Regions from separate parts of the Janthinobacterium sp. YR213 genome, predicted to be linked through region 2. Evidence: predicted binding sites of a transcription regulator. Region 2 holds the regulator's gene; each other region holds the start of a gene.
What was found. The regulator sigma-54, encoded in region 2, starts transcription at its own class of promoters, with help from an activator protein. The targets are predictions, from matches to a motif close to TGGCANGNAANCTGCTTT.
Positions count from the first base shown of each region.

Region 1: BLT98_RS25250 (TorF family putative porin) is a predicted target of sigma-54. The motif match lies at 5,501-5,518, and genes of this name have one in related genera.
Region 3: urtA (urea ABC transporter substrate-binding protein) is a predicted target of sigma-54. The motif match lies at 4,604-4,621, and genes of this name have one in related genera.

Region 1 is NZ_FNDA01000007.1:1,199-9,137, reverse strand. Features, by position in the region: gene BLT98_RS25275 (PTS sugar transporter subunit IIA) at 1-184, opposite strand, end outside; gene gshB (glutathione synthase) at 199-1,155, opposite strand; gene gshA (glutamate--cysteine ligase) at 1,253-2,551, opposite strand; gene amt (ammonium transporter) at 2,756-4,291, opposite strand; gene BLT98_RS25255 (P-II family nitrogen regulator) at 4,303-4,641, opposite strand; gene BLT98_RS25250 (TorF family putative porin) at 4,653-5,420, opposite strand; gene BLT98_RS25245 (accessory factor UbiK family protein) at 5,691-5,939, shown strand; gene BLT98_RS25240 (YifB family Mg chelatase-like AAA ATPase) at 6,050-7,570, shown strand; gene BLT98_RS25235 (hypothetical protein) at 7,635-7,939, shown strand, end outside.
Region 2 is NZ_FNDA01000003.1:199,462-207,400, reverse strand. Features, by position in the region: gene BLT98_RS14890 (monovalent cation:proton antiporter family protein) at 1-810, opposite strand, end outside; gene BLT98_RS14885 (KpsF/GutQ family sugar-phosphate isomerase) at 919-1,929, shown strand; gene BLT98_RS14880 (KdsC family phosphatase) at 1,929-2,462, shown strand; gene lptC (LPS export ABC transporter periplasmic protein LptC) at 2,505-3,116, shown strand; gene lptA (lipopolysaccharide transport periplasmic protein LptA) at 3,142-3,723, shown strand; gene lptB (LPS export ABC transporter ATP-binding protein) at 3,723-4,478, shown strand; gene BLT98_RS14860 (RNA polymerase factor sigma-54) at 4,483-5,961, shown strand; gene raiA (ribosome hibernation-promoting factor, HPF/YfiA family) at 6,031-6,393, shown strand; gene BLT98_RS14850 (enoyl-CoA hydratase/isomerase family protein) at 6,529-7,614, shown strand; gene rapZ (RNase adapter RapZ) at 7,615-7,939, opposite strand, start outside.
Region 3 is NZ_FNDA01000001.1:1,349,205-1,357,143, reverse strand. Features, by position in the region: gene BLT98_RS05950 (Hsp70 family protein) at 1-356, opposite strand, end outside; gene BLT98_RS05945 (Hsp70 family protein) at 359-2,230, opposite strand; gene BLT98_RS05940 (DUF2760 domain-containing protein) at 2,227-2,805, opposite strand; gene BLT98_RS05935 (transglutaminase-like domain-containing protein) at 3,071-3,664, shown strand; gene BLT98_RS05930 (DUF4349 domain-containing protein) at 3,687-4,469, shown strand; gene urtA (urea ABC transporter substrate-binding protein) at 4,674-5,927, shown strand; gene urtB (urea ABC transporter permease subunit UrtB) at 6,050-7,651, shown strand; gene urtC (urea ABC transporter permease subunit UrtC) at 7,648-7,939, shown strand, end outside.

The DNA of each region.
Region 1 (7,939 bases), on a different contig from region 2:
CGCCGGAGCCGTCATCGAGGCGGCAGATGGCGTCCGACGCCAGCTTCTGCACTTCCGCCAGGTCCTGGTCGGCGACGACGTCGATGGCTTCAAAACGTTCCGTTGGCCCGCGAAACACATGCGCGCAAGCGGCGATGAATGCCTGTCCCAGCGGTGCATGTGTCATGAGCAAAATCCCTACCATAGTCATTCCACTTTCTAGCGCTGCTGTGTTTGCGCAACGCCATGCTCGACGGCGTCGACAAACATGGCAGCCACGTCAAAACCCGTCTGCTGCATGATTTCTTGGAAGCAGGTCGGGCTGGTGACATTGACTTCCGTCAGATAGTCGCCGATCACGTCCAATCCTACCAGCATCAGGCCGCGCGCGGCCAGGATCGGACCCAGCTTTTCAGCGATTTCCAGGTCGCGCGCCGTCAATGGCTGCGCCACGCCCGTGCCGCCGGCGGCCAGGTTGCCCCGCACTTCGCCCGCCTGCGGGATGCGCGCCAGCGAAAATGGCACCGGCTTGCCGCCGATGACGAGGATGCGCTTGTCGCCCTTGTCGATGTCGGGGATAAACCGCTGCGCCATGATGGTTTGCGCGCCGTTCTCGCTCAGGGTCTCGATGATGGCGCCCAGGTTCAGGCCATCGGCCTTGACGCGGAAGATGCCCGTGCCGCCCATGCCGTCGAGCGGCTTGAAGATGACGTCCTGGTGCTTGGCGTGGAAGGCGCGCAGGCGCGCTTCGTTCGACGTCACCAGGGTCGGCGAAGTGAATTCGGAAAACTGGGCGATGGCCAGTTTTTCATTGTTGTCGCGGATGGCGGACGGCTTGTTGAAGACGCAAGCGCCCTGCTTTTCCGCCAGCTCCAGCAGATACGTGCCGTACACGTATTCCATGTCGAACGGCGGATCCTTGCGCTCGATGATGGCGTCCAGGGCCGACAGGCGCACTTCCTCGGTGGAGACCACCTTGTACCAGTCGTGTTCGTCGCCCGTCAGCTCGATGTGCTGTACCCGTGCCGTGACGATGCCCTCTTCCAGCGCCATGTCCTTTTGTTCGAAGGCGTACACGGCATGGCCGCGTTTGGCCGCCTCGCGCATCATGGCGAAGGTGGAATCTTTGTAAGTCTTGAAGCCTGCCAGCGGGTCGGCAAGGAATGCAATTTTCATGGTGCGTCCAATCGGGGAGCCTGGATAAGGAATGCTTGATTCTAGCCGAGATCGCCAGGCGCGGTAGTCGCCGCGCCCGGCAAGCCTCATTGGTGGATCAATACACCTCGGGATTCGGGTCCGTGCGCTCCATTTCCAGCGACGCGGCCAGCAAGGCCAGGCGCGCCACCACGCCATACACGTAGAAGCGGTTCGGCGCGGCCGTGCCCGGCTTGGCCTTCAAGTCTGGCACGGCATGCTGCTGGGCAAATGCCAGCGGCACGTACTGCGAACCGGGCGCGTTCAGGTTCTGGTCCACGCCACGCTCAGCATGTACGCGGTAGAAACCGCCCACCACGTAGCGGTCGATCATGTAGACGACCGGCTCGGCCACGGCATCCTTGATGCTTTCAAAGGTCGGCACGCCTTCCTGGATGATCACGTCGGTGACGACTTTGCCATCCTTGACGATGGACATCTTGTCACGCTGCTTGCGCGACAGGTCGCGCACTTCGCTGGCGTCGCGCACCGTCATGATGCCCGTGCCATACGTGCCCGCATCGGGCTTGACGATGACGAAAGGCTTTTCCTTGATGCCGTATTCCTTGTATTTCTTGCGGATCTTGGCCAGCAGCACGTCGACGCTGGCGGCCAGCGCGTCTTCGCCCTCGCCTTCCTGGAAGTTGACGTCGCTGCACTTGGCGTGGAAGGGATTGAGCATCCACGGATCGACATCGATCATCTTGCCGAATTTTTTCACCACTTCATCGTAAGCCGTGTAGTGGTTGCTCTTGCGGCGCAGGGCCCAGCCCGCATGCAAGGGCGGCAGCAGGCTTTGCTCATGAATATTTTGCAAGATATCGGGGATGCCGTCTGACAAGTCGTTATTCAGCAGAATCGTGCACGGGTCGAAATCCTTCAAGCCCAGGCGGCGGCCATTGTTCAGACGCACGAGCGGCTCGATGACGAGCATGTTGCCATCTGGCAACGCCAAGGGTGTCGGCTGGGTGATGTCGGGCGACCAGGAGCCGAAACGCACGTGCAGCCCCGTCTGGCGGAAGATCTGCATCAGGCGCGCCACGTTCTGCAGGTACTGCGGCGTAGTGTTGTGCAATTCCGGCACGATCAGCAGGTTGCGGGCGTCCGGGCAATACTTGTCGATGGCGGCCATGGCCGCCTGCACGGACAAGGGCAGCATTTCCGTGGCCAGGTTATGGAAACCGCCTGGGAACAGATTGGTATCGACGGGCGCCAGCTTGTAGCCGGCGTTACGCAAGTCTACCGAGCAATAGAAGGGTGGCGTGTGTTCTTGCCACTCCATGCGAAACCAGCGCTCAATGGCCGGCGTCGCGGCCAGAATCTTTTTTTCGAGGTCGAGCAGCGGTCCGGTCAGGGCCGTGACGAGATGGGGAACCATAGTTACATCCTTAAATTATGTGCAGTATTCAAAAAAGCACACAGAACTGCCGACTATATTACCGTGTAAGTACCCCAAATCGGGGCAAAAGCCTTGTTTTAAAGACCTTTTACATTCCCACAACGAAAAAAAGGCACCTCAATGAGGTGCCTTTTCCAGCCGGACATGCCGCGCCGGGGCGCTGGCATGCCAGATAATGCCTATTTAGCCATGATACGCTTGCTCGCCGTGGCTGGTGATATCGAGGCCTTCGCGCTCTTCTTCTTCCGGTACGCGCAGGCCGATGACGATGTCGACCAGTTTATAGGCGATAACGGAGACGATGGCCGACCAGAGGATGGTGGTGCCGACCGCTTGCGCCTGCACCCACACCTGGTGGCCGATCGAGTACGGATCCGCCGACATCTTGTTGGTGACATAGTCGAAAACGCCCTGGCCGCCCAGTTGTGGCGCAGCAAACACACCCGTCAGCAAGGCACCGAGGATACCGCCCACGCCATGCACGCCGAACACGTCGAGCGAATCGTCGGCGCCGATCAGGCGTTTCAGGCCATTCACGCCCCACAGGCAGACGACACCGGCCAGCAAGCCGATGACCAGGCCGCCCATCGGGCCGACAAAGCCGGCCGCCGGGGTGATCGCCACCAGGCCGGCCACGGCGCCGGACGCGCCACCGAGCATGGAAGGCTTGCCTTTGCTGATCCACTCGCCAAACACCCACGACAGGGTGGCGGCGGCCGTTGCCAGCAAGGTGTTGACGAAGGCCAGGGCAGCCACGTCGCCCGCTTCCATCGAGGAACCGGCATTGAAACCGAACCAGCCCACCCACAGCAGCGACGCGCCGATCATGGTCATCGTCAGCGAGTGCGGTGCCATCGATTCGCGGCCGTAGCCGACGCGTTTGCCGATCATGATGGCGCCCACCAAGCCGGCGACAGCGGCATTGATGTGCACCACGGTGCCGCCGGCGAAGTCCAGCGCGCCTTTTTGCCAGATCCAGCCCGCCTTCAGGGCTTCGCTGGCCGAGGTGGCGGCGCTGGTGATCAGGTCAGGACCGGTCCAGAACCACACCATGTGGGCTGCAGGCAGGTAGGCGAACGTGAACCACAGCACGACGAAGGCCAGCACGGCGGAAAACTTGGCGCGCTCGGCAAAGGCGCCGACGATCAGTGCGCAGGTGATGGCGGCAAACGTGCCCTGGAAAGCAACGAAGACGAACTCGGGAATGACGACGCCCTTGCTGAAAGTGGCGGCGGCGGCAAACGTACCTTTGGCCGGATCCCAGATACCATTCAGGAACAGGCGGTCGAAGCCACCGAAGAAGGCGGTTTTTTCCGTGAAGGCGATCGAGTAGCCGTAGATACACCACAGCACGATGACCAGCGCGAACACCATGAACACCTGCATCAGCACCGACAGCATGTTTTTCGAGCGCACCAGCCCGCCGTAGAACAGGGCCAGGCCGGGGATCGTCATCAAGATCACCAGCAAGGTGCTGATCATCATGAAACTGGTGTCGCCCTTGTTGGCGACAGGCGCGGCGGCTGGTGCTGCAGCAGCGGGGGGCGGAGCGGCGGCGGCCGGCGCTGCGTCAGGAACCGGCGTGACGGCGGGAGCGGCGACGGCCGTGGTTGTGGCCGCCTCCGTCTTGGCGGGCGCATCGGCAAAGCTTGGCGTGGCAATGCCAAACGCACACAGGCAGGCTATCCCAGCTAGCAATTTTGTTATATTTTTATGCATCAATATTCCCCTTAGAGCGCTTCGTTGCCGGTTTCACCGGTACGGATGCGGATGACCTGTTCCAGGTTGTAGACGAAAATCTTGCCATCACCGATTTTACCGGTACGCGCGGCACCTTCGATCGCTTCGATGGCCTGGTCGACAATGGCGTCATCGACGGCCGCTTCGATCTTGGTCTTTGGCAAGAAATCAACGACATACTCGGCGCCACGGTAGAGTTCCGTGTGGCCTTTCTGGCGGCCGAAGCCTTTGACTTCCGTGACGGTAATGCCTTGCACATTGATAGCCGACAAAGCTTCGCGTACTTCGTCCAGTTTGAACGGTTTAATGATTGCAGTAATCATTTTCATGGCAGTCTCGCTTAAAAGGTTTTGGACACGGTCAGCACGAGACCGGATTTCGCCAGATTCTTGCCGTTCGGAGCCAGCGATACGTTATTGGCCTTGACGGCCGCCAGGGAAACGGTCGCCACGCCGAAGTCCTTGGTCACGCCAATCTTGTAATCGCTGTAGCTGAGGGAATCATTGTGCTCGACCTTCTGACGTCCGACATGCAGGTTCAGCATGTAGCCATCATGCACCTCGACGTTGGCACCCACATCGAGGTAGCCGCTGTTCTTGCTGTCGGCGACACCGAACAGATTCGTCGTCGAATGCGAGTATTTGACATATATCGGGCCATAGCCGAGTTGGCCGTACAGCTCGAAGGTGTTGGCATTGGTGCTCAGTCCATTCGAGGGATAGAAATAGTACAGGCCGCCCACGTCATAGGTAAAATCCTTGCTGATCTCGCCCCGCTTGCCGCCGTAGATATCCCATTCCAGATTGGTGTCGCCGCCGCCATCCTTGATCCATTTGATACTCGACAACCAGGTGCCCACATACAGGCCCGTCGGGTTATGGGTATAGTCGGCGCCGCCGCTGATGGCCGGTTTCAAGCGGCTTTGCGACAGGCCGCGGTAACGGTAGTCGCTGGTCAGCGCCACGTTATAGCTCACCACGTTATCAGGCACGGCTTCGGCCGCAGCAGGCGCCGCCACTGCATCCTGGGCCATGGCGCTACCGCACATGGCGGTCATGGCCAGCGTCAACGCTGCAGCTAAAGTCATGTTCTTGGACAGATTCTTCATGGCGATTCCCTTTTATTGAACTTTTAAAGCGGTTGAGGTTTAAAATCTTGGCTGGAGATCACAAAGCGTTCATACCTTCTTTAGCAGAATACGTGCCAGCTCCATTGCCACCTTGACAGGTGCGTTTCCGGCCATACATACCCTGCAAGCCTCTGGGCATGCGGGTACGGGCTGCTAAAGCATTGTGAATTTGCCCAGATTCGCACCAGATTAACGCCGCTGTGCACCGCAATGGTGCGATGCACAGGCCGCACCATAAAAGGACTGACCATGGACATGAATACCTTCTTTAACGATTTGCAAGGCAAGATCCATCAAGCCATCGAAAACTCGCCGGCCAAGGATATCGAGAAAAACGTGAAGTCGATGATGACCCAGGGCTTCGCCCGCCTCGATCTCGTCACGCGCGAGGAATTCGATATCCAGGCGCAAGTACTGGCCAAGACCCGCGCCAAACTGGACGCACTGGAATTGCGCCTGATCGAACTGGAAACGCGCCTGAACGACACCAAGGCGTAAACTGCGGCCGGCAGGGCCCGTTATTGACGGCCTTGCTGGCATACCTCAAGCCTGGCGGCGTTTCTAGCGCTAGACTGATCCTGCCCGCGCCCGCGCTACAGGGGAGTCTGATGAGCCTGGCCGTCCTGAAAAGCCGCGCCCTGGCCGGCATGGAGGCGCCCGAGGTAAGTGTCGAAGTCCACCTTGCCAACGGCTTGCCTTCGTTTACGATTGTCGGCTTGCCGGATACGGAAGTGAAGGAATCGCGCGACCGTGTTCGTGCCGCGTTGCAAAACTGCGGCTTTGAAATGCCGGCGCGGCGCATCACGGCCAATCTGGCACCAGCAGACTTGCCCAAGGAATCGGGCCGCTTCGACTTGCCCATTGCACTGGGCATCCTGGCCGCCTCCGGCCAATTGCCGGGCGATCAATTACATCACTATGAATTCGCGGGCGAACTGTCGCTCTCAGGCCAGTTGCGTCCCATCCGCGGCGCCCTGGCCATGACCTTTGCCATGCAGCGCAGCCAGTCGGGCGCGCCACGCGCCTTCATCCTGCCGCAGGCGAACGCGGACGAGGCCGCTCTCGTCGGCGATGCCTGCATCTATCCCGCCCACAGCCTGCTCGAGGTCTGCGCACATTTTGCCGCGCATACCAGCCAGACCGCCCTGCAACGTCACCAGCCCGTGCTGGCAGCGCACGCTTTTCCGTACCCCGACTTTGTCGACGTGCAGGGGCAGCAGCAGGCGCGGCGGGCACTGGAAGTGGCGGCAGCGGGCGGTCACAACGTCTTGATGGTGGGGCCGCCAGGCGCAGGCAAGACCATGCTGGCCAGCCGCTTTCCCGGCGTGCTGCCACCCATGAGCGATGCAGAAGCGCTGGAATCGGCTGCCGTGCATTCGCTGGGCGGCCACTTCAAGGTGGAACACTGGAAACGGCGGCCCTATCGTGCCCCGCACCAGACAGCATCCGGCGTGGCACTGGTGGGTGGCGGCAACGTGCCGCGCCCGGGAGAAATCTCGCTGGCCCACTGCGGAGTGCTGTTTCTCGATGAAATTGCCGAATTCCAGCGCCGGGTACTCGATGTGCTGCGCCAGCCCATGGAATCGGGCGTGATCAGCATTTCACGCGCGGCCCGCCAGGCCGAGTTTCCTGCCCGCTTTCAACTGATCGCCGCCATGAATCCCTGCCCGTGCGGCTATCTGGGGCACGCTTCCGGCCGTTGCCGCTGTACGCCAGACGCCGTGCTGCGCTATCACAATCGCCTGTCCGGCCCGCTGCTCGACCGTATCGACCTGCAGATTGAAGTGGCCGCCATGCCGCCGGCCGCGCTGGGCCGGCAGGCCGGTGCCGGAGAATGCACGCAGCGGATCGCCACGCGGGTAGCGGCAGCCTATGCCTTGCAGCTGGCGCGCCAGGGAAAATCAAACCAGCGGCTGAGCAACACGGAAATCGAGCAGCATTGTCGCCTTGAAACGCATGGCGAACAGTTGCTGCATGGCGCCATGACGCGCCTGCACTGGTCCGCGCGCACCTACCACCGGGTACTGCGCGTGGCGCGCAGCATCGCGGACCTGGCGGACAGCCCGGCCATCGCGCAGCCGCATGTTGCCGAAGCGATCCAGTACCGGCGCGTACTGCGTGAAATATAAGGCGCCCAATGAGCCCCACGCGTGCGCGATTGCGCGTGATGGACGGCGCTGCTACCATCTGCTGATGAAAAAAATATCACTTTCCTTCGTCCTGGCGACGCTCGCGGCTGCCAGCGTCCTGTCCGCCTGTAGTCCGAAATTCGACTGGCGCGACTATCGCAGCCCCGATGCCCAGTTCACGGCCCTGTTTCCAGGCAAGCCGGCCGTGCTGACGCGCGAGATCGATCTCGATGGCAAGAAAGTCAGCCTGACCATGACGGCCAGCGAGGTCGATGGCAATACCTTCGCCATTGGCAGCGCCGTGCTCGACAGCGCAGAACAGGCGCAAGCGGCCCTGCCCGCCATGCAGACGGCCCTGCTGAAAAATAT
Region 2 (7,939 bases):
ATCCTCTTCCACCTGATGCTTGAATTCCGTCTCGGAAATGAGCATGCCAGCAACAAACGCTCCCAGGGCCAGCGACAGTCCTGCCCGTTCCGTGATCCAGGCCGCGCCCAGGGTAATCAGGAGCAGGTTGAGCATGAACAACTCTTGCGAGCGGCGCTTGGCGACGATGGTCAGCCAGCCGCGCACCAGCTTCTGGCCGATGAAAAGCAGCAAGATCAGCACCACCAGGGCCTTGCCGCCGGCCCAGGCCAGGGTTTCGGCCAGGTTATCCGAATCGCGCGTGAGGGCGGGAATCAGGATCAGCAGGGGCACGACGGCCAGGTCCTGGAACAGCAGAATGCCGATGATCTTGCGGCCGTGTTCGCTTTCGAGTTCCAGCCGCTCCGTGAGCATTTTCGAGACGATGGCCGTCGACGACATGGCCAGCGCGCCGCCCAGGGCGAAGGCGGCTTGCCAGCTCAGGTGGATGTAGGCGGACAGGTAATGTCCGACGAACCAGCCGAAGAAGACGGTGGCGATGATGGTGGTGACCACCTGCGCCATGCCAAGGCCGAAGACGATGCGCCGCATGGCGAGGAACTTGGGCAGGGAAAACTCGAGCCCGATGGAAAACATCAGGAAGACGACGCCGAACTCGGCCAGGGTGTGGCTGGCCTCGTTTTCCGCCGCCAGGCCCAGCGCGTGGGGGCCGATGACGATGCCGACGGCCAGGTAGCCCAGCATGGGCGGCAAATGCAACATTCTGAAAGCGACCACGCCCAGCACGGCGCTGCCGAGTAACATCAGGGTCAGTTCAAGCGAGGAAAACATGGGTTGCCCGGTACGGTCAATGGAAATCGTTGTTTGTTGTGACTGGCAAGTTTTTTGCTTTCCTAATTCGTTTATACTTTGGGCATGAGTGTAACCCATGAAAAAACAATGCTGAAAGCTTTTGATCGAATTGACATGCAAGCGACGACCGAGCGCGCCGTCGCGCTGGCCCGCACCACCTTGCAGATCGAGTCCGACGCCATCGTTGCGCTGCACGCGCGCCTGGCCACGGACGACAGCGTGGGCCGCGCCGTGGCGATGTTGCTGCAATGCAAAGGAAGAGTCGTCGTCTCCGGCATCGGCAAATCCGGCCATATCGCGCGCAAGATTGCCGCCACCCTCGCTTCCACCGGCACGCCGGCCCTGTTCGTGCATCCGGCCGAAGCGGCCCATGGCGACCTGGGCATGGTTACCTCGGAAGATGCTTTTATTGCCATATCGTACTCCGGCGAATCGTCGGAACTGATGGCCATCATGCCCGTCGTCAAGCGCATGGGTGGCGTGCTGATTTCCATGACGGGCAAGCCGAATTCGAGTCTGGCGCAATTGGCCGACGTGCACCTGGATATTTCTGTTGAGAAAGAAGCCTGTCCGCTGAACCTGGCGCCGACGGCCAGCACCACCGTCACCCTGGCCCTGGGCGACGCGCTCGCCGTGGCCTTGCTCGACTTGCGCGGCTTCAAGGAAGAAGATTTCGCCCGCTCGCACCCGGGCGGCGCCCTGGGCCGTCGCCTGCTCACGCACGTGCATGACGTCATGCGCAGCGGCGAACGCGTGCCGAAAGTGCCCGTGCAGGCTTCCTTGCTGCAGGCGCTGGAAGAAATGACGAAGAAAGGCATGGGCATGACGGCCGTCGTCGACGCGGACAACCGCCCCGTGGGCGTGTTTACGGATGGCGACTTGCGCCGCATGTTCGAGCGCGTGCAGGATTTCACGCAAGTGGCGATCCGCGACGTCATGCATGCGCAGCCGCGCAGTATCGCGCCCGAACGCCTGGCCGTGGACGCCGTGGCCGTGATGGAGCAGTTCCGCATCAACCAGATGCTGGTCGTCGATGCCGACGGCAAACTGGTGGGCGCGCTGCATATCCATGATCTGACGCAAGCGAAGGTGATCTGATGGATAGCGTCGCGGACAACCTGGCACGCGCGGCCAAGGTCAAACTGATGATCTTTGACGTCGATGGCGTGCTCACCGACGGCAGCCTGCATTTCGGCCCGGACGGCGAGATGATGAAAACGTTTAATGTGTATGATGGCCTGGGCATCAAGCTGCTGCAGGAATCGGGCGTGCAGACGGCCATCATCAGCGCGCGCCGCTCTGCCATCACGGCGCGCCGAGCGCAAGACCTGGGCATTACCCATGTACACCAGGGCGGCCACGACAAGCTGACGCCGTTTCGCGAACTGCTGGCGCTGACGGGCTTGACGGAAGAGCAATGCGGCTATATCGGCGACGACGTCATCGATGCGCCCATCCTGAAACGCGTCGGCTTTGCCGTCAGCGTGCCGGGCGGGCGCCCGGAAGTGCAGGGCCTGGCCCACCATGTGACGCAGGCCGGCGGCGGCCGCGGCGCGGTGCGCGAGATCTGCGAATTCCTGCTGCGTGCCCAGGACAATTATGCGCGCGTCATGGCGCCGTTCCTGGAGTGAGGCGCGCCGCCTCGCCAGTGACATTTGAAAGAGTGAAGCCCTATGCGTAAGCCAGGAGGCGCCCATCGCTGGCGCATGATCTTTACCGTGCTGGGCGCGGTTGTTGTCGCGCTGGGCAGCTTTTGGCTGCTCGAGGTGATGAACAAGAATAGCCAAGACATCACGGCCAGCAAGCATCTGGATGAGCCCGACTATTTCATTACCAATTTCAGCCTGGTGCGCATGGACTTGACGGGAAAACCCAGCTATATCGTGTCGGGCGCCAAGCTCACGCATTATCCGCTGGACGATTCGTCCGATATCGACCGGCCCTTCGTGCGCAAGCTCACGCCAGGCATGCCACCGATGAACATGAATGCGGAACTGGCGCATATCGACCAGGACAATACCCGGCTGCAACTGCACCGCAATGTCGTGATCGACCGCGTGGCCAGTCCGAAGGCGCAGAACCTGACAGTCAAGACGGAAGCGCTGACGGTGTTCCCGGATGAGGAAAGAATGGAAACGGACGTGCCTGTCGATATCCTGACAGGCACCTCGCGTCTCAATGGCATCGGCATGAAAGCCAATAACGCCACCGGCGTGGTGGAAGTGCAGAATGCGCTGCGCATGGTCCTCCCGCCGAAACCGCGCCCGGCCGCGGCGGCAAAATGACAGAATGAAACAAGGAAACCATACTATGAAGAACATCTTGCTGTTGACCGTATTTTCCCTGGCCATCATGGGCGTGGCGCATGCCGAGAAGGCCGATTCCGAGAAGGAAGCCGTCATCACGGCACGCAGTGGCCACGTCGATGACATCAAGCAGGTGCGCACCCTGACGGGCGACGTCGTGCTGGTCAAGGGGACCCTGACCATGAAGGCGGGGCGCGCCGTGATCACGGAAGATCCGCAAGGCTACCAGTTCATTACCTTCTGGGCCGATCCCGGCAAGCTCGCCACCTTCCGCCAGAAGCGCGATGGCGCGGGCGACCTGTGGGTGGAAGGCGAAGCGGAGCGCGTGGAATACGACAACAAGACGGAAGTGGTGAAACTGTTTTCCAGGGCCAAGCTGACGCGCCTGGAAGGCACGAAAGTGACCGACGTGGCCAATGGCGCCTTCATCTCGTATGACAGCCGCAAGGAAGTGTTTGCGATGGAAAATTCCAACAGCGGCACCAGCACCCCGGATGGCGGCAGCGTGCGCATGGTGATCCAGCCGAAAACCAAGGCACCGGCGGCGGAGAAAGCGCCGGCCACGCCTGCGCCAGGAAAGAAATAATGGACAATACTCGTTGCGGCAGCACCCTGATCGTTCGCGGGCTGCAAAAAACCTATGGCAAGCGGCAAGTCGTGCATGATGTCTCGCTGCAAGTCGAATGCGGTGAAGTGGTGGGTTTGCTGGGCCCGAACGGCGCCGGCAAGACCACCTCGTTCTACATGATCGTCGGCCTGGTGCCGTCCGATGGCGGCAGCATCGATATCAGCGGCGTGGACATCTCCAGCCTGCCGATCCACCGCCGCGCGCAGATGGGCCTGTCCTACCTGCCGCAGGAAGCGTCCGTCTTCCGCAAGCTGACGGTGGAAGACAATATCCGCGCCGTGCTGGAAATCCAGACCGTCGAAGGCCGTCCGCTGACGAAGGCCGAGATCGAGGTGCGCCTGGATAAATTGCTGGCCGACTTGCAGATTGAAAAGCTGCGCGAGAATCAGGCCCTGTCCCTGTCGGGCGGTGAGCGCCGCCGCGTGGAAATCGCCCGCGCGCTGGCCACCGATCCCCGTTTCGTGCTGCTCGACGAACCGTTCGCCGGCGTCGATCCGATCGCCGTGATCGAGATCCAGCGCATCGTGCGTTTCTTGAAGGAGCGCAATATCGGCGTGCTGATCACCGATCATAATGTGCGCGAGACGCTGGGTATCTGCGACCGTGCCTACATCATCAACCAGGGCTCGGTACTGGCGTCGGGACGCCCCGACGACATCATCGCGAACGAGTCGGTACGCCGGGTCTATCTGGGCGAACACTTCCGCATGTAAGCCAATGAAACAATCATTGCAGCTGCGCACTTCGCAGCACCTGGCACTGACGCCGCAGTTGCAGCAATCGATACGCCTGTTGCAATTGTCTACCCTGGAATTGCATCAGGAACTAGAGCAATTGCTGACGGACAATCCCTTGCTCGAACGCCTCGACGATCCGCTCGACCGTTCGCTGCGCCTGCTGTCCGATGGCGCCTTGAGTTCCACGGCCGCGCCGGCCGAAGCGCCGCCCCAGCCGCCGGGCCAGGAAGCGCCCGCGGCGCCGGCCGAAGCGGAAACCTTTGATGGCGATGCCGGCGAGGGTCCTGCCGCCGCGGATGGCGGCGACAGCGACTGGAGCGAGGCGAGCCGCGGCAAGGCGCCCGACGACGAGGATTCGCGCCCGCAACTCGAAGCCCATCACTGCACCCTGCGCGAACACCTGATGGAGCAGATGCGCGTGACGGTACTCGAATTGCGCGACCGCGCGCTGGTCGAGCTGATCATCGACGCGCTCGACGACAATGGCTACCTGGAAGAGTCGCTCGACGACATCCTGGCGCGCCTGCCGGAAGAGCTGGAAATCGACGCCGACGAGATGCGCACGGCCTTGTCTCTCTTGCAAAGTTTCGATCCGCCCGGCGTGGGCGCGCGCAACGCGTCCGAATGCCTGGCGCTGCAAATCAAGCGCTTGCCGCACATCGCCATGGTGACGCGCCGCATGGCCCTCGTCATCGTGGAAAAGCACCTGGCCTGGTTTGCCCAGCGCGATTTCAACAAGCTGAAAAAAGCCCTCGATTGCGACGATGAAGACTTGCGCGAAGCGCAGACGGTGATTCGCCAGTGCAATCCGCATCCGGGCGCCGTGTTCGCCTCGGACGTGTCCGATTACGTGGTGCCCGACGTCGTCGTCAAGCGCGCGCGCAATGGCTGGCAAGTGACCTTGAACAACGATGTCATGCCGCGCCTGCGCGTCAATGCCATGTACGCCAACTTGCTCAAGCAAGGCAAGGGCGAAGGCGCCATGGGCGCACAGTTGCAGGAAGCCAAGTGGCTGATCAAGAATATGCGCCAGCGCTTCGACACGATCCTGCGCGTGGCGCAGGCGATAGTAGAAAGACAAAAGAACTTTTTCTCGCATGGGGCCGTTGCCATGCGTCCCCTTGTGCTCCGTGAAATAGCTGATACACTGGGTTTACACGAGAGTACTATCTCGCGGGTAACAACTCAAAAGTACATGCTGACCCCGCACGGCATGTTCGAGTTGAAATATTTCTTTGGTAGCCACGTCGCCACCGAAGCGGGGGGCGAAGCGTCATCGACGGCGATACGGGCATTGATCGTGCAACTGACAGGAGCAGAAGACCCTAAAAATCCTTTATCCGACAGTAAGATTGCGGACATGCTGGGGGAACAAGGCATGGTGATTGCGCGACGTACTGTTGCCAAATACCGGGAAGCGTTGAAAATTCCGCCAGTGAGCCTGCGTAAGTGTTTGTAAGTTTTTTTCGGTTCCTCTGCGGGCCGGATAGGATGGACCGCACGAACCCGATCATCTTTAGGAGTGTGTATGAATCTCACCATCAGCGGACATCATCTCGAAGTGACACCAGCCATCCGTGAATACGTACAAACGAAGCTGGAGCGCGTGAAACGTCATTTCGATCAAGTCATCGATATCGCCGTGATTCTGACCGTGGATAACCTCAAAGAGAAAGAAAAACGTCAAAAGGCTGAAGTCAACCTGCGTTTGAGCGGCAAGACTGTCTATGTGGAAAGCTTGGCGCACGACCTGTACGCCGCGATCGATACCCTGATCGACAAGCTCGATAGGCAAGTGATGAAATACAAAACCAAAGTGCAAGGGCACGGTAAAGAGGCGATCAAGCATCTGCCAGACAACTCCGAGGAAGAAGCCGTCGTCGCCGTCTAAGGCCACCCGCTTCCAGCAGTTGTGATCAACTAAGGGCGCACATCTTGCGCCCTTTTTTGCGCCTGGACCTTTTGAGCGCAATGTTCGCCGCGCAGGGGCTAAAATGTTTGCACTTTCACTTCTTTCCTGCCTGCCATGAGCGACTTCGTCCAGACTTCCATCCGCAACCGCACGGGCCATATCGTGCTCGACCGTCCGAAAGCCTTGAATTCCCTGTCGCTGGAGATGGTACGCGCCCTGAGCGCGGCCTTGCTGGCCTGGCGCGACGATCCGCAGGTGGATGCCGTGGTGATCCGCTCCAGCAGTGAAAAAGCCCTGTGCGCCGGCGGCGACATCCGTTTCTTTTACGATGCGGGCCTGGCCACGCCGCAAGGCGGCAGCGCCATGCTGGAAGATTTCTTTACGGAAGAATATGCGTTAAATCATTTAATTCATTTCTACCCGAAACCGTATATCGCCGTGATGGATGGCGTGGTGATGGGCGGCGGCATGGGCGTGGCGCAAGCCGGGCCGGGCAACCGTTTGCGCATCGTGACGGGCCGCACGCGCATGGCCATGCCGGAAGTCAATATCGGCTTGTTTCCCGACGTGGGCGGCAGTTATTTTCTATCCCGCCTGGCCGGCCAGCTGGGCCTGTACCTGGGCTTGACGGGCTTGACGATCAACGCGGCCGATGCCCTGTACACGGGGCTGGCCGATGTCTACCTGCCTGAGGCGCAGATGGGGGCGCTGCTGGATCTGTTCGAATCGACGCGGGGCGAAGCCTTGCCGGTGGCCATCAAGGCGCTGGCGGCGCCTTTCCAGGCCGAGGCGGGGGTATCTCCCCTGGCCACGGCGCGCGCGGCGCTGGACCGCCACTTCGGCGCCCCTTCCGTGGCCGCCATCATGGCCTCGCTGGCGCAGGATGACAGCGCGTTCGCGGCCAAGGCGCTGGCGGCCATGCGCCTGCGTTCGCCATTGATGATGTCGGTGACCCTGGAATTGCTGCAGCGGGGCGCCCACCTGGGCGTGGCCGATTGCCTGCGCATGGAGCGCACGGTGGTGCGCCACAATTTCGAACATGGCGAAGTGCTCGAGGGCGTGCGCGCGCTGGTGGTCGACAAGGACAATGCACCGCGCTGGAACCCTGCCAGCCTGGACGACGTCGATGCGGCCATGGTGGCGCGCTTCTTTGCCCCCGTCTGGCCAGCGGCGGCGCATCCCCTGCGCCACCTCGACTAATTAGCTGCGTTCGCGGTGGCGCAGGACGACGCGTTCATTCGGGCCGAAATACTGCGCCAGCCGCTCCGCCATGTACACGGAGCGGTGCTGGCCGCCCGTGCAGCCCAGGGCCACCGTCAGGTAGCTGCGGTTGTCGGACTTGAATGACGGCAGCCATTTCTCGATGAAGCTGCGGATGTCGGCCAGCAGTTCCAGCGCGCTCGGCTGCGCGTCGAGGAAGGCGATCACGGGCGCATCGCGGCCGTCGAGCGGGCGCAGCGCCAGGTCGTAATAGGGATTCGGCAAGGCCCGTACGTCGAAGACGAAATCGGCGTCCAGGGGCACG
Region 3 (7,939 bases), on a different contig from region 2:
CGGTCCACGTTCGCGTGCGACAGCCAGCTCTTCGCGCTGGAAACGAGGCGGCCCGGCACCTGGGCGCCGAGCTGGCGCGCCAGAGCGCCCAGCACGGCATGCTCCAGGTCCTGCTGCTGCCATGGCAGCTGCAAGTCGCCCGCCGCCAGTTCGCCGGCGGCAGGGTGGTAGCGCAAGGACGGCAGCAGGGGGCGTGCGCCCACTTCGCCGGGAGCGACCAGCTGCTCGATGGCGAACAGCTCGATGCCCGCCTGCATATCGGCTGCATTGGCCGCATTGGCATAGGCGACCACCGTGTTGGTGGTGCCCAGGTCGATGCCGACCAGGAAGGCCGGCTTGCCCACTGCGCTGCGCATGCCTATTGCTGCGGCGTGCCGCGCACGTCGAATTCCACCTTCCAGCGCTCGGCGCCATCAGGGGAGACGGCCAGCAGCTCCAGCGTGCCCGCTTCCGTCACGCGCGCGTGCAGCTTGACTTGCACCACGTCGCCGGCCTGACGGCCTTCGGCGGACAAGGTCGCCTGGATTTCGCTCAGCTCCTGCAATTCATCGGGGCCCCAGAAATCGAGCAAGTCGCCGATCTGGTCGTTGCGCCGCGTGGACGAGGCGAAGAAGCGGAAGTGCACGGGTTCGCCCACGACCAGGCCGAATTGCTGGCCTGGCAATTCCAGTTCGCTGCCTTCTTCCATGCCGAACGGCGCCACGCACAGGGCCTGGATAGGCGGCTCCATGCCGGGGATGGCCGGCATGGCCGACTCGATGGCGACATAAAAGGCGCTGGCCGTGCCGCCGCGGATGCGCACGCCATGGCCGCGCCGCACGTAGCTGTAGTAGGCCGCGCCGCGCGCCACGGCCAGGTCCAGGTCGGCCCCGGCCAGCATGCGCGCCGGTTCCGCGCCTTCCATGTACAGCCAGTCGTTGACGGTGGCCATGATGCGCTGCACCAGCAGGTCCGACTTGAAGACGCCGCCGTTGAACAGCACGGCCGTCGGGTGCAGGAAGCTGGCGCCGTCCACCTGGCGGCCGGCAAAGCCTTCCAGCTCGCTGGTGGCCGCCACCTGGCGGCCCAGGAACGCGGCCAGGTGGCGCGTGATGGCCGCATCCTGCGCATACGGCAAGCCCAGTTGCGTCAGGCCGGCGCGCGTGCGCACGGCAGGACGGCTCGATGCTTCCACTTGCGGGAAGAAGCCGTCGAGGATGAAGGTGGACACTTCCGCGCGCGTCAGTTCCGTGCGGATGGAGCCGCCGATCAGTTTCGAACCGCGGCTCGGCACGACGATGGGCGCCACATCGAGGCCGCTGTCGGCCAGCAGGCTTTCCTTGGCGCTGCGGCAGCCATAGGTCAGCGCGCGCATTTGCCAGGCGTCCAGCTGGGTGCCGTTGACGGCCAGCTTGCGGGCCACCAGGTGGGCCAGCGCCAGGTCCATATTGTCGCCGCCCAGCAGGATATGTTCACCGACGGCCACGCGGTGCGGTTCCAGCACGCCGTCGCGCTCGAGGACGGCGATCAGCGAAAAGTCGCTGGTGCCGCCGCCCACGTCGACCACCAGGATGATGTCGCCCGGCTTGACTTCCTTGCGCCAGCGGCCTTCGCTGGTCTGGATCCAGCTGTACAGGGCCGCTTGCGGCTCTTCCAGCAAGGTCAATGAGGAATAACCGGCCGCCTGCGCCGCTTCCATCGTCAACTCGCGCGCTGCCGGGTCGAACGAGGCGGGAATGGTGACGGTGATTTCCTGCTCGGCGAACGGCGCTTGCGGGTGGGCGTTGTCCCAGGCCTGGCGCAAGTGCGTCAGATAGCGCGTGGCGGCCGTGATGGGCGAAATGCGCGCGACTTCGGCCGGCGCGTCGTTCGGCAAGATCGCCGCGCGGCGGTCCACGCCCGGGTGGCACAGCCAGCTTTTCGCGCTCGACACCAAACGGATCGGCGTGGTAGCGCCGCGGCTGCGGGCCATTTCGCCAACGACGAACGGCGCTTCGGCTTCCTCGGTGACCCAGGGCAGGGCCAGGTCGCCCGCCGCCACTTCATCGGCGTGCGGCAGGTAGACGAACGATGGCAGCAGCGACAGCTCTTCGACGGTGCCCGGCGCCGACAGTTGCGGCACTTTCAGCACGCCATGGCTGGACTTTTCGCCGTCGCTCTCGACCAGGTTGACATATGACAGGGCGCTGTGGGTGGTGCCCAGGTCGATGCCGATGGCGTAGCGCGGGGTAGGGTTGATCGCGTCGCTCACAGTTCCACCTCGGCCGGTGCCAGGATGGCGGCGTCGTGCTGCTCGCTCAGTTTCGGCAGGCGCACGCTGGAGGCGCGCCAGCCGCGGTGGCTGAGGGTACCCGTGAACGGCGCGGAGCCGACTACATTGCCCGTCAGGCGTACCTGGGCGGAGTCAAAACCTTCCTGCAGGACGATGCGGCTGCCCTCGGCTTCCTGGCGCACGGCCTCGATGGTGAAATACTCGCGCATGACCTTGGCGCAGCCTTCATGCACCACGCGGGCGGCCGCGCCGATATCGGCATCGGCATGGCTGCCCAGGTTTTCCTGGGTGAAGTCGATCAATCGCGCTTCGCGTTGCAGCAGGGCCAGCAATTGCAGGGCCGCGTCCGGCGTCGCTTCCTTCAAAATGACGGGCGCGGCGGCTGGCGCCGGGGCAGGGGCCACTGGCGCGACGGGAGCGGCGGGCGCCGCCTCGGGCAAGGCCAGCTTTTCCACGCGGGCCGCATAGGCGGCGTCCGACAGGGTGCTGAAGAAGGCGCCGAAAGCCAGCGGGACACGGCGCCAGAACGATGGGTGCGACGATGATGTGCTCATAGGGAACTCGTTTCTCTGATCTGTAGGGAGGCGTCGGCGGCGCGCCGGAGGGCAGGTCCGCTTCGCAGGGTAGTGCATGTGCCGCGCCAATATGGCCGGCTGCGTTTGCCCGCATGATACCAGCTACCGGGCCGCCGCCAAAGTCGCCGCCCCCCGCGCAGTAAGGCTGAGGCGTGGTTTTTCTTTGTTCCTGCGCAAGGAAACGCTCGATTTCGTGCCGTTTCGACTAGAATCGCGCATTATCTTTTTGCCTGACCTTGACGCCATGTCTACCGACTTTTCCCCGTATCTAGCCAGCAGCACTTACATCGACAGCGACCATCCTGCCGTGCGCGCCAAGGCGGCTGCACTGGCGGCAGGCGCGGTGGGTGACGCCGCCATCGCGGCCCGCTGCTTTGCCTTCGTGCGCGACGAGATCGCCCATAGCTGGGACTACCAGCGCAATCCCGTCACCTGCCGCGCTTCCGACGTTTTGCAGCATGGCACGGGCTATTGCTATGCGAAGAGCCATCTGCTGGCGGCGCTGCTGCGCGCCAACGGCATTCCTGCCGGCCTGTGTTACCAGCGCCTGGCCGTGGGCGAGGTGGGGCCGCCGTTCTGCCTGCATGGCTTGAATGCCGTGCATCTGCAGGAGTTCGGCTGGTACCGCATCGATGCGCGCGGCAACAAGCCCGGCGTCGCTGCCGCCTTCACGCCGCCACGGGAACAGCTGGCCTTTCCCGTGCTGGCGCCCGAAGAGCGCGACTTGCCGGAAATCTGGCCGGAACCGTTGCCGCAGGTGGTGGCGTCCTTGACCTGCCATGCGACCGTGCAGGATGTGGCGGCGCACTTGCCCGATATCGAATTGTTGCCGCTGTAAAAATAATCCAAAGAAAGAAATCATGAAAAAAATATCCATATGCCTGTTTGGACTGTTGCTGCTGGCCGGCTGCGGCAGCAAGGGCGAGAGCGGCGGGCAGTCGAGCGCCGCGCGTCTCGAAGGCAAGGAAAAGGGCAGCGAGTTCCTTGCCTATGAACATAATGTCAGCGTCGATACGCGCGAGGCGCAAGTGCGGCCCCTGTATGAAAAAGTGGTCGCCGCCTGCAAGGCCGATACGGAAAACGGCTGCCTGCTGCTCGATTCCAGCGTCGACAGCGGCCGCTACGTGCATGCGCGCATCAGCATGCGCGCCAAGCCGGCCGGCATCAAGAAGCTCGTCGCGCTGGTCGCGGCCGAAGGCGACGTCACCAGCCAGGGCACCAAGGTGGAAGACCTGGGCCGTCCCGTGCTCGACAGCAAGAAACGCCTGGAAATGCTCAAGCAATACCAGGCGCAATTGCAAGACCTGGAAAAACGTTCGGGAGCTAACGTCGATGCCCTCATCAAGGTGACCAAGGAACTGGCCACCGTGCAAGTGGAACTGGAGCAGGCGACGGCCGCCAATGCGCTGTTGATGCAGCGTATCGATACGGACTTGTTGAACGTGGCCATCAGCGCCGAAGGCAGGCAATCGTTCTGGCGGCCCGTCAAGCGCGCGCTGGGCAATTTCACGGAAAACCTGTCGGAAGGCGTGGCCAACGCCATCACTGCCATGGCCTACATTCTGCCTTGGCTGATCGCTTTCGTGCTGCTGTTCCCGCTGGGCCGCAAGGGCTGGCGCCGTCTGCGTGGAGCTCCGCGCTAGGATTGATGCCGGGATTGTTGCGTCCTGCGCACCGTTTTACGGCAATTTGAAACCTGGCTGCACAGTCCTTGTGCAGCCAGGTTTTTTTTCGTGCGGCGAGCGCCGCTTGCACCATGGCGGACGCCTGCCGGTGCTGGCATGCATTCTGCTTTAACAACATGGCAGACCCAGCTCGACCCCCACGAACCCATCACAGGAGTCCCCATGTCACGACGCATCATCCTGAAAGCGGCCGCCGCCGGCGCACTGGCCCTGGCCATGTCCACCACCATGCAGGCAGCCTTGGCCGCCGACACGATCAAGGTGGGCATCTTGCACTCCCTGTCGGGCACCATGGCCATTTCCGAAACGTCGCTCAAGGATGTGGCGCTGATGACGATCGCCGAGATCAATGCCAAGGGCGGCGTGCTGGGCAAGAAGCTGGAAGCCGTCGTCGTCGATCCCGCGTCGAACTGGCCCTTGTTCGCGGAAAAAGCGCGCCAGCTGGTGGCGCAGGATAAAGTGGCTGTCGTGTTCGGCTGCTGGACATCCGTGTCCCGCAAATCCGTCTTGCCGGTGTTCAAGGAACTCAACAGCCTGCTGTTTTACCCGGTCCAGTACGAGGGCGAGGAGCTGGAAAAGAATGTGTTTTATACGGGCGCCGCGCCGAACCAGCAGGCGATTCCCGCCGTGGAATACCTGATGAGCAAGGATGGCGGCGGCGCCAAACGCTTCGTGCTGCTGGGCACGGATTACGTGTATCCGCGCACCACCAACAAGATCCTGCGCGCCTTCCTGAAAAGCAAAGGCGTCAAGGATAGCGATATCAGCGAGGTCTACACGCCGTTCGGCCATGCCGACTATCAAACCATCGTCGCCAACATCAAGAAATTTTCCACGGGCGGCAAGACGGCCGTCATTTCCACCATCAATGGCGATTCCAACGTGCCGTTCTACAAGGAACTGGGCAATGCGGGCTTGAAAGCCACGGACGTGCCCGTCGTCGCGTTTTCCGTGGGCGAGGAAGAATTGCGCGGCATCGATACCAAGCCCTTGCTGGGGCACTTGGCGGCGTGGAATTACTTTGAATCCGTAAAGAACCCCGTGAATACGGCCTTCATCAAGCAGTGGAAAGCGTATGCCGTGGCGCAAAAGCTGCCGAACGCGGGTTCTGTCGTGACGAACGACCCGATGGAAGCGACCTATGTGGGCATCCACATGTGGGCGCAAGCCGTGGAAAAAGCGAAATCGACGGACACGGACAAGGTGATCGCCGCCATGGCGGGCCAGAGCGTCAAGTCGCCGTCCGGTTTTACCCTGACCATGGACCCGACCAACCACCACCTGCACAAGCCCGTGATGATCGGCGAGATCAAGGCCGATGGTCAATTCAATGTCGTGTGGAAAACCAAGGAACCGATACGCGCCCAGCCGTGGAGCCCGTTCATCAAGGGGAATGAGGGCAAGCAGAAGCTGTAGGCGCTATCACCCACCAGCAAATGCCGGGGTCGGACCCTGAGGGACTAGGCGTCCCCATCCGACCCCAGTCCTCGCCTTTGGGGTAAGCGCTCGCCCCGTGCAGTTTTTCCATGGAACTTACAATGAGGTTCATCCCCAAACTGCTGGTCCTCGCCTGCCTGTTGCTATCCTCGCTGGCGCAGGCCGCCATCCCCCCCGACCTGCTCAAAGCGCTATCCGGCGACGATCCCGATACCAGGATCGCGGCCGTCGCCCAGATCGCCGCCCTGGCTACGCCCGAGGCCGCCCGGGTGCTGCAAGCCTTGCAGGACGATCAGTTATATGCGGCCCCCGACGGAAAGGTGTATATCGTCGACGGTGAACAGGCATATGAGCCGGCAAGCGGCCAGGGCGTGGCGCTGCCCGATGGCATCGACGGCGTGATGGTCAACAACCGCTTGCGCGCGGCCGTGGCGGGCGCCTTGTCGGGGTTGAAACTGCTGGCGCCCGAGCGGGCCACGCGCCTGGCCGCCGCGCAGGCGCTGCAGCAATCCGTCGATCCCGCACAGGTCCCCCTGATACGCACTGCGCTGGCGCAGGAAAACGATGCTGACATCAAACAGATATTGCAGGTGCTGATCGCCAGCGCCAACCTGCATGCGCCCGACGCCGCCATGCGCAAGGCCGCCGTGCAGGCGCTGGCGGGCAGCAGCGATGCGCGCCTGCTGCCCGCGCTGCAAGCCATGCTGGAGAAAGGACCAGATGGCAAGGCCGGCGAGCCGGACGAGGCCGTGCAGCTGGCCGCCATCGAGACCATGCGCCAGATCAAGGGACGGGTGGCGCGCATGGAGTTCGCCGGCAATGTGTTCTACGGCATTTCGCTGGGCAGCGTGCTGCTGCTGGCCGCGCTGGGGCTGGCCATCACGTTCGGCTTGATGGGCATCATCAACATGGCACATGGCGAATTGCTGATGATAGGCGCGTACACGACCTACCTGTGCCAGCTGTTCTTCCGCAGCTACCTGCCTGGCTTGCAGGATGCGTATCTGCTGGCCGCCTTGCCGGCCGCCTTTTTTGTCGCGGGACTGGTGGGCGTGATGCTGGAGCGCACGGTGATCCGCTGGCTGTATGGGCGGCCGCTGGAAACCCTGCTGGCCACCTGGGGCATCAGCCTGATCCTCATGCAGGCCGTGCGCACGGTCTTCGGCGCGCAAAACGTGGAAGTGGCCAATCCCGCCTGGATGTCGGGCGGCGTCACCGTGCTGGGCGGCCTCGTGCTGCCGTACAACCGCCTGGCCATCATCGTCTTTGCCATCGTCGTCGTCGTGGCCGTATGGCTGATCCTGAACAAGACGCGCCTGGGCCTGTTCGTGCGGGCCGTCACGCAGAACCGCCGCATGGCCGATTGCGTGGGCGTGGCCACGGGCAAGGTCGACATGCTGACCTTCGGTCTCGGTTCCGGCATCGCGGGACTTGGTGGCGTGGCCCTGTCGCAGCTGGGCAATGTCGGGCCGGACCTGGGCCAAAGCTACATCGTCGATTCCTTCATGGTGGTGGTGCTTGGCGGCGTGGGCCAGCTGGCCGGCACCGTGATCGCCGCGCTGGGGCTGGGTGAAGTCAACAAATTCCTCGAGCCGGTGGCGGGCGCCGTGCTGGCGAAGATCGCCATTCTGGTGTTCATCATCATTTTCATCCAGCGCCGGCCGCAGGGCCTGTTTGCCATGAAGGGACGCAGCGTCGAATGACTACCTCCTATCAAATCAAGCCTGGCCTGTTCACGCGGCCCGTCTGGCTGGCCATCGCCGGATGCACTGTGCTGGCGGCGTTGTTGCCGGTATTTAACCTGGCGTTTGCCGAAGGGCATGCGTTGCACGTGTCCGCCTACACGGTGGCGCTGGTGGGCAAGTTCATGTGCTATGCGCTGGCCGCGCTGGCGCTGGACCTCGTCTGGGGCTACACGGGCATATTGTCCCTGGGCCACGGCGTGTTCTTTGCCCTGGGGGCGTATGCGCACGGCATGTATCTGATGCGCG